Regions from separate parts of the Cytobacillus dafuensis genome, predicted to be linked through region 1. Evidence: riboswitches for the same ligand, from Rfam matches in the RefSeq annotation. Region 1 holds a riboswitch; the other holds the start of a gene.
The links. Region 1 has a riboswitch for cobalamin ahead of FSZ17_RS03030 (ABC transporter substrate-binding protein). Riboswitches for the same ligand answer to the same signal wherever they lie in the genome.
Positions count from the first base shown of each region.

Region 2: it holds a riboswitch for cobalamin, as region 1 does, so the genes downstream of both, FSZ17_RS13865 (ribonucleoside-diphosphate reductase subunit alpha) here and FSZ17_RS03030 (ABC transporter substrate-binding protein) in region 1, are expected to answer to the same signal.

Region 1 covers NZ_CP042593.1:586,920-591,356, forward strand. The annotation lists gene FSZ17_RS03020 (hypothetical protein) at 183-959, shown strand; cobalamin riboswitch at 1,316-1,495, shown strand; gene FSZ17_RS03030 (ABC transporter substrate-binding protein) at 1,832-2,806, shown strand; gene FSZ17_RS03035 (FecCD family ABC transporter permease) at 2,772-3,830, shown strand; gene FSZ17_RS03040 (adenosylcobinamide amidohydrolase) at 3,834-4,437, shown strand, end outside.
Region 2 covers NZ_CP042593.1:2,925,081-2,929,517, reverse strand. The annotation lists gene FSZ17_RS13865 (ribonucleoside-diphosphate reductase subunit alpha) at 1-1,963, opposite strand, end outside; cobalamin riboswitch at 2,309-2,487, opposite strand; gene FSZ17_RS13860 (amino acid permease) at 2,736-4,100, shown strand; gene FSZ17_RS13855 (LysE family transporter) at 4,248-4,437, opposite strand, start outside.

The sequences.
Region 1 (4,437 bases):
TATCGCAAAAAAAAGGTTAAAAGTGAATATTTAAGCTTTTTTAAGATAATGTTTGTAACTGGAAAATAATGGCTCTTTACATTTTCATTAAATTATTTTAAATCTAAGCAATTTTATGTTATTTTTGCTAGAATAAGGGGAGCTTATGACGGTAAAAGTTTTTAATTTCGGAGGTTTCACCATTGAAGAAAAGGAACCATAATATTCGAGATATCATATATATTCATTTGAACGAACGGGAACAATATGTTCTAACTTATGGGATTGAATTTTCGGAGTTTGCACAGTCACTGTACGGATCGCTTAACAATCTGCTGCTGCTGAAACATCGCTATGATGATGCTGACTTTAATATGCATACATTGCATGAGTATGTATCAAAAGATAGGCTGCGGAAGCTGATGGAGGCGGATGTGTATGGGTACGGTGATTTCTGCTGGATTGATTTCGAAGAGGAAGAGGATTTGAATGAGCTCTCTGGTCAGGCCATTGCGGAGCTTCTTTACCTCGGACATCTAAAGGAACATTTGAAGCCTCCTTTCTATAATAATTTGAGCAACAGGTATGTCTATTTATCTCATGATGATGGTTGGTTTAATAAGACATACTATCGTGATTTCAGTGATTTCTACAGAATGATTGGGGATGTTATACCTCAGAAAATGGCTGAGACGAAGGTTGAAAAATCATTGCTTGGATTAAAGAAAAAGAAAACCTATCCACCTATTCAAAATGATATTCTGCGTACTTTAAAGCCGCTCATGAGGGAAGGTGTCCTACTTTCGATAAAGGATATTGAGCAGAATCGGTCAAGAATCGAAATCCCGTTTTGGCCAATTGGCGACTTTGCGGATATGGATGAAATGTATGAGGAATATGAAAATATCGTAAAAAAACCTTGTGAAGCAAAGCTTGTCTTCGATAAAAAGTCGAGAGAATGGAAGGTATATGGCCAATAATAGATGATTTCTATTAGAGGCCTTTTTTTAATTAATGTTAAATGTAGAAATTGCCTGTGTGAATGCTCAGGGTTGATAATGCTATTTTGTTGTTGATTGAAGCGGAAGGCACGAGACTCCTGCGGGAGAAGCGAGTCAAAGGGAGACCCCGCAGGAGCGATAGCGACGAGGAGGCTTCCGGACCGCCCGCGGAAAGCGAGTGCCTGCAGCGGAAATCAACAGGGAAAATTATCATGGTCAAATAATGAAATTACATTGCTCCATATGAAATATAGTGTATAATCAAAAGTACGGAAAATTTTTAAATATTGAAAAGAACAGGTGTCTTTCCAAAAAGAATGCTGTATTCTCAAGCTTTGCTTGCATGGAATATAAGTTACTTTTAAAGACTGAAAAGGGAAGTTGGTGAAACTCCAACGCGGTCCCGCCACTGTAATTGGGAGCTTACTGCAATGGCCACTGTACAAGCATGTATGGGAAGGCGCAGATAAGCAATGACCAAGAGCCAGGAGACCTGCCTGATTCTCGTGCACCACAAACCTACGAGGATAGGAGGTGTTTGACTGGTACATACCTTTTCTTTTTTGTATGCCTATGCAAACATCTCCATATCAATTGTGGAGATGTTTTTTTTATTAAAAGAGGAAAAATGCTTCTACAAGTTAGAGAATTGTCTAGCTTCGGTGCCTAGGTGCTCGAGGTCATAAGCTGGTCCGCCAAGAAGATTAAAGAACAATCTTCTCGTCGGCCCATCTTATGCTTGAGGCCCGCAGGATGGGGGTCATGCAGACGTTGCCACAGGACGTGGCGCTTTTAGTCTGCGTTCCTCAATGATCAAGGCACCTCCGCATTTCAAACAGGAGGAATAAACTATGAAAAAGCTTTACTCGTTATTATTCGCGCTGCTTCTTGCAGTTGGTGTTTTGGCAGGCTGTGGGGAAAGTGCAGACAAGCCGAAGGAAAACGCAGAAAATGGTGAAAAACAAACAGTTCAACAGGAAGAGTCTGCTTTTCCAGTTACAATTAAAGATGCCTTAGATAATGAAGTGGTTATTGAATCGAAGCCTGAAAAGATTGTCTCTTTAATTCCAAGTAATACAGAAATTGCGTTTGCTCTTGGATTAGGGGAAGAGGTTGTTGGTGTTTCTGATTATGATAATTACCCAGAAGAAGTAGCAAATAAAGAGAAAATTGGCGGAATGGAATTTAATGTTGAGAAAATTATTTCTTTAAAACCAAATCTTGTTCTAGCACATGCTTCAAGTGCCCATAATTCAGCAGAGGGGCTACAGCAGTTAAGAGATGCTGGTATTGCGGTCCTAGTTGTCAATGAGGCGAAAAACATTGATCAAGTTTACGAATCAATCAATATGATTGGAGCGGCATCAGGAGAGAAGGAAAAGGCTGAAGAGCTTGTTGCTGGAATGAAAGAAAAGTTTGAAGCTATTAAAGAAAAAGCAAAAGAAATAAAGGATGAAGATCGTAAAAAGGTTTTTGTTGAAGTATCTCCTGCACCTGAAATTTATGCAGCAGGTGCAAATACATTCATCAATGAAATGCTTGAAATGATCCATGCGGATAATGTGATTACAGAGGAAGACTGGCCAAAAATGGATCCGGAGGCCGTTATTGAAAGAAATCCGGATGTAATCATCACAACTCACGGATATTATGTAGAGGACCCTGTTGGAAATGTATTATCGCGTGATGGCTGGCAGGGCATAAATGCTGTTAAAAACAAGCAGGTGTTCGATGTGAATTCTGATGCGGTTACCCGTACAGGCCCAAGGCTTGTTGAAGGAGTAGAGGAACTTGCAAAAGCGATTTACCCGGAAACATTTAAATAATAAAGTTTTTGCTTATATTCTTGCAGTTGCTTTTTTATTGATTTCGATGCTGCTTGGGATTTCAATCGGAACCGTTTCTGTTCCGGCATTAGATATCATAAAGATTATTGGTTCAGAAATTTTCCGTCTATCACCAAATGAACAAATTGATTCTATGTATTCAAATATTGTTATGAATATAAGACTGCCAAGAGTCATATTGGCAGGGCTGGTTGGAGCGTCTCTCGCAATAGCGGGAGCCGCTTTCCAAGGTTTATTGAGAAATCCTCTCGCAGACCCGTATACACTTGGCGTATCATCAGGTGCCTCAGTGGGGGCTGTTATTACTTTATTCTTCGGTCTCTCCATTCCGTATTTGGGCTTATTTACATTGCCATTATTAAGTATCCTTTTTTCATTTATCACGATATTCTTAGTCTTGCTTTTTGCTCGAAAAATTGACCGTTCGATGAAGGTGGAGTCGATTATTTTAACCGGGATTATCTTTAGCTCTTTTCTAGGGGCTTTAATTTCCCTCATGATCGCGTTAACTGGCGAGGAATTAAGGCAAATTATCGGCTGGCTTCTTGGCAGTGTTTCCATGCGGGGCTGGGATTATATTAAAATTATTCTCCCATTTTTTATAATTGGTTCAGTTATACTGATACTAAATAGTAATGAATTGAATGCAATGTCCTTTGGAGAAGAAAGGGCTAAGCATATTGGTGTAAATGTGCAAAAAAGAAAAATGATGATTTTGATAGCAGGTTCGATCTTAACAGGAGCAGCTGTAGCCGTTTCAGGAACGATTGGATTTGTTGGCCTTGTTATCCCGCATTTGACAAGATTACTATGGGGACCGGACCATAAGCATTTATTGCCATTGTCCATTTTAACAGGGAGCGGGTTCTTAATTCTCGCGGACCTTGTTGCAAGAACGATCATCTCTCCAACAGAACTGCCAATTGGCGTTATTACGGCAATCATTGGGGCACCTGCATTTGCGATCATTTTAATGAACAGAAGAAGTGAAAGAAGAGGATAAAGCATGCTTAGCGTCCAACAATTAACTGGTGGATATTCCGGTGATTCCATTATTAAGAATGTATCCTTTGAAATAGATAAAGGCGAGCTATTTGGGATTTTAGGTCCGAATGGCAGCGGAAAAACGACACTGCTGAAAATGATTAGCGGCATATTGCCCTATAGCAGTGGAAAAATTGAGCTTATAGAAAAGTCATTAAAAGATTATTCACCAAAGGAATTAGCGAAAATTATTGCCGTGCTTCCGCAGCATTCCATTCAAAGTTTTTCTTATACTGTAAAGGAAACGGTTTCACTTGGCAGATACGCCCATCAAAAGGGCTGGTTTCAAACATGGTCCCATGAGGACGAAAAAATCGTTATGCAAGCGATGGAGCAAACGGGCGTTGCCCATTATGAAAACCATTATATCCATGAGCTGTCTGGAGGAGAAAGGCAGAGGGTTTATTTAGCTCAAGCACTTGCACAGGAGCCAGAAATCCTGCTGCTTGACGAACCGACGAATCATCTTGATCTTTCTTTTCAGAAGGACTTGCTTGATATGTTAAAAGACTGGACGAAGAATCGCGGATTAACTGTTATCTCGATTTTCCATGATCTTAATCTCG
Region 2 (4,437 bases), 2.3 Mb from region 1:
CAATTCCGTCTGTTGAACCGCCAATTTTTGCTGTTGAAGAATTTGGTGCTACAGCAAGCATCCACCCATTACGAACACCATATGATTGAATTTCTTCCTGAAGCTTTTTCCATCGTTCAGAATTGTATTTTTTTCTATTAAAATATTCGCCTGTTTGCCACTCTGAGCCATGAAACATTGAATAGTGGCCTTTTTCCATTGCAAGCTCCATTGAAGATTGAATGGAAAAATAGGCGATATCCTCATAAAGTTCATCTGCATAGTCAACTGCTTTCTCTGATTCCCAATAGATTCCTTCTGTGGCAAGCAGATGATGCCAGCCAAATGTTCCAAGTCCAACTGCTCTATATTTAGAGTTGGTTTGTTTTGCTTGTCCGACTGATATATTGTTTATATCAATTGTGTTATCTAACATTCTCATTTGGATACGAATGAGACGCTCTAATACATTTGCTCTGACCGCATTTGGGAGATGGATGGAGGATAAATTACAAACAACAAAATCTCCAGGCTTGCGGATAATGACGATATTTCCTTCATCGTCTTCGTATTCATTTTGTATTACAGTAGGTGACATATTCTGGGTAATTTCAGTACATAAATTACTGCAGTATATAGAAGTACGGCCTCTTCCTTTCACATGTTTGTTCGGGTTTTGCCGGTTGACTTCATCTCGATAAAACATATAAGGCGTACCTGCTTCAAGCTGAGATACCATAATTCGGGCCATAATATCCATTGCACGGTATGACTTTCTTGGAAGTAGAGGATGTGCAACAGCTTCTTCGTATTTTTCAGTAAAAAGCTTTTCATCTGACTCATCATAAAAATCTTCAAGCCCTAAAGGCGTTCCATTTTCATCCTTCCAGCCCATTATCAGTTTTATTTGATGCGGACAAAAAGTATGCCATTGCCCAACGCTTCGCCCAGTATCATCAATCTCTTCAAGCTTTTTCATAAATAGGTCTGGTATAGAAACGCCTGTGAAAATATCGTGAGCTTTACGACGCTCATCTCCATTATTTGTTTTTAAATCTAAAAATCCATTCATAATATCCTTATGGAAAACATCTAGGTAAACGGCAATTGCTCCTTGTCTTTGCCCTAGTTGATCAACGCTGACAGCAGTATCATTTAACAGCCTTATCCATGGAATGACACCTGATGAATTTCCTTTAAATCTTTTAATATCAGACCCTAAAGCCCGAACCTTTCCATAATAGATGCCAATGCCGCCACCATCTTTACTCAATCTAGCAATATCCCAATTATTCAAATAAATACTGTCTAAGGAATCATCAACTGTATCAATAAAGCAAGAAGAGAGTTGACCGTAACTTTTTCCTGCATTTGAAAGGGTAGGAGTGGCGACAGTCATATATAGATTGCTTAAAGCCCAGTAAGCCTCTCTTACTAATGCTACACGGTTTGATTTATTTTCATTCTTCATTAATGTCATTGCGATGATCATGAAACGTTCCTGAGGCAACTCATATACATTTTTTTCATAATCTTTCGCAAGATACCGATCTGCAAGTAAAAATAAACCTACATAATTAAACAAATGATCTCTTTCTGGAACAATTTCTTTAGCTAATTCAAATATTTCTTCTTTTGTGAATATTGAAAGTAAATCCTCAGAATAAATTCCAATCCTTGTTAACTTTTGAATTAACTCGTAAAAATCACCATATTTTTTTCCTCTTTCGTATCCTCTATTTTCAGCTGCTTTTGAATATAGTTCATTTAAATATAAATTTGCAGCTAGAAAGGTCCAGTTTGGCTTATCCATTGAAATTTGGTTTAAAGAATAGAGGAGTGAATGTTGATTTGCTGATTCACTGGTCAAATTTTGTTCAAATAATTGCTTTTTAAGCTCAGCTATATCTAGTTTGTATAAATAGGAAGCTTTGTCTATTGTTTCTATTACTGAATCCAAATTAATTTGAGTAATTGATGTCATTAAAAACGTTCCCCTTTAAATGAGTTTTTTATAAAGATAATTAAGTTCGACTAAAGTTGTGCCCTCTATGGATTGATATCAGGCGAAAGGACAATTTTTCTATGAATTGTGCTAGATCCATTCGATGATAATTAGTGGATCATTTCATACCTCTTTTCTAAAGTTGTATTTTCTGATTCCTAGGTATGAGGGGATAAAAGGGTAGATTTAGAGGAATAATATGCATCTAAATAAAAAACCCATCACTCAAAAAAGAGGATGGGTTTTAAAAACGTTGATATATTCATAGATAATAAAATATCTATCAAAATACCCTCGTTCTACCTTCCCAACTCCCGAAGAAGATAACACGCTATAAATACGGCAGGTCTCCTGACTTGTGCCTTTTCCTACTCTAAGCCCTTCCATCTTGATAGACAGTGGATTTACTTATTTCGATGGCACTTACAGTTGCGGGTACAGTTCTGGATTCTCACCAGATTCCCTATTAAGTCTTAATCGACACCATATTCATTGGTTTGTTACTGTATATTGTGTTAACGTTGTAAAAATAGCACTATATATGTACTTTTATGATTATAAGTCATACTCTAAATTTTGACAACCTTTTTAATGTACGATGAAATTCTATATCATTCGCAAAAGACACATTGAAATCAATTAACCTTTTCTCCCGTATAGCCATTATTCGCTAGACTAAAACGAGCCTAACAATACATATTTAATTGCCTAAAGCTAATAATAATTTGGATTTGAATGGGAGGGATTCTCAATGGAGATACCTGCTCGGGCGGCTTGTCAAGGCGATGAGAAGGGTAATAAAAAATTAGTGTGGTGGCAGCTGTCACTTATTGGTGTAGGATGTATTATCGGTACAGGTTATTTTGTTGGTTCTGGAATTGGGGTAAGAATGACAGGTCCAGGTATTCTAATCGCATTTGTACTTGCTGCCTTAGGTACATATATTGTTTTTGATGCCTTGGGAAAAATGGCTGCCAAAGACCCGCAAAAGGGTGCGTTTCGATCTTATGCCAAGAAAGCGTATGGCCATTGGGCTGGTTTTAGCAGCGGCTGGGTGTATTGGTTTTCGGAAATGCTGATTTCAGGGAGTCAACTGACTGCACTTTCTCTGCTAACTCGTTTTTGGTTTCCAAATGTTCCTCTGTGGATTTTTTCGATGATTTACGCAGTACTTGGGGTGCTTGTCGTAGTTATTGGGACGAAGGGATTTGAAAAGGCGCAGAATGTTTTTGCAGTAATAAAAATCGCAGCTATAATGATGTTTATTTTTTTAGCAATTGCAGTTTTATTCGGATTATTTGGTGGAAGCATAAAAGATTTCAATGTTCCGACTGATAAAAAAGAATTTTTGCCCAATGGGATGCATGGATTATGGTCAGCACTTATCTTTGGGTTTTATGCTTTTGGCGGGATTGAAATTATGGGAATATTAGCTACACGGCTAAAAAATAAAGAGGATGTACGGAAATCAGGAACTGTTATGCTAATGATGTTAACAAGCATCTACATAATTTCATTAGCCTTAGCAACAGGGTTGGCAGCAATAAACAAGTTTCATACAAATGAAAGTCCCTTTGTCATTGCTCTCGAAAAATATGATATTAATTTTTTCCCACATGTTTTTAATGGAGGAATAATTATAGCTGGTTTTTCAACAATGGCCGCATCCTTGTTTGCTGTAACAAGCATGATTGTCACCTTATCTGAGGATGGAGATGCGCCAAAAATTTTTTCTAAAAAAGGGAAACTAAAGATTCCTCCTTTTGCGCTTAGTTTAACAATTTGCGGGCTAATTACTTCAGTAGTGCTAGCTCTTGTCATGCCAGATGTTGTTTATGAGTATATCACTACTGCAGCAGGGCTAATGTTATTATACAATTGGCTTTTCATCCTCGTTTATTTTCCAAAGCTCATAAAAGCAACAGGATTTGATCATGTAAAACGGTTTGTTGGAATGATTTTGATCTTATTGGCCATAAGCGGAACACTTTTTCAAAAATCGAGTCGCCCAGGATTTTTTGTCAGTCTATTGTTTGTCGGGATAATAGTGATTGTGTTAACGATCATGAATATTAATAAAAAAAGGAAAAGAAATAGAGGATATAACCCTCAGTAAGCATAACTCCACATGTTATCAAAGTGGAGTTTTTTTAGCTAAAAGGAAAGTTTAAGTTTATTAACGTACTAAAGTAAAGTGTGTTATCAATTAAATATTTGCTAATAAGATCGCATAAGAAAAACTAAGGCATTCGCCAAAAAGGACTTAGCGAACGTCAAGTTTTTCTAATGTAAAAAACAGTAATAAAATAGCTTGGTAACCAAAATAAATACCGAAGCCGATTAAGGATAAACCTGAAATGATTGAGATAACAGCCAGGATTTTTCCTGTTAAAAATCTTTTAAAACTGCTAGCGACTACTGCCATAGTGATATCCCAAAGCAGAAGTCCGATA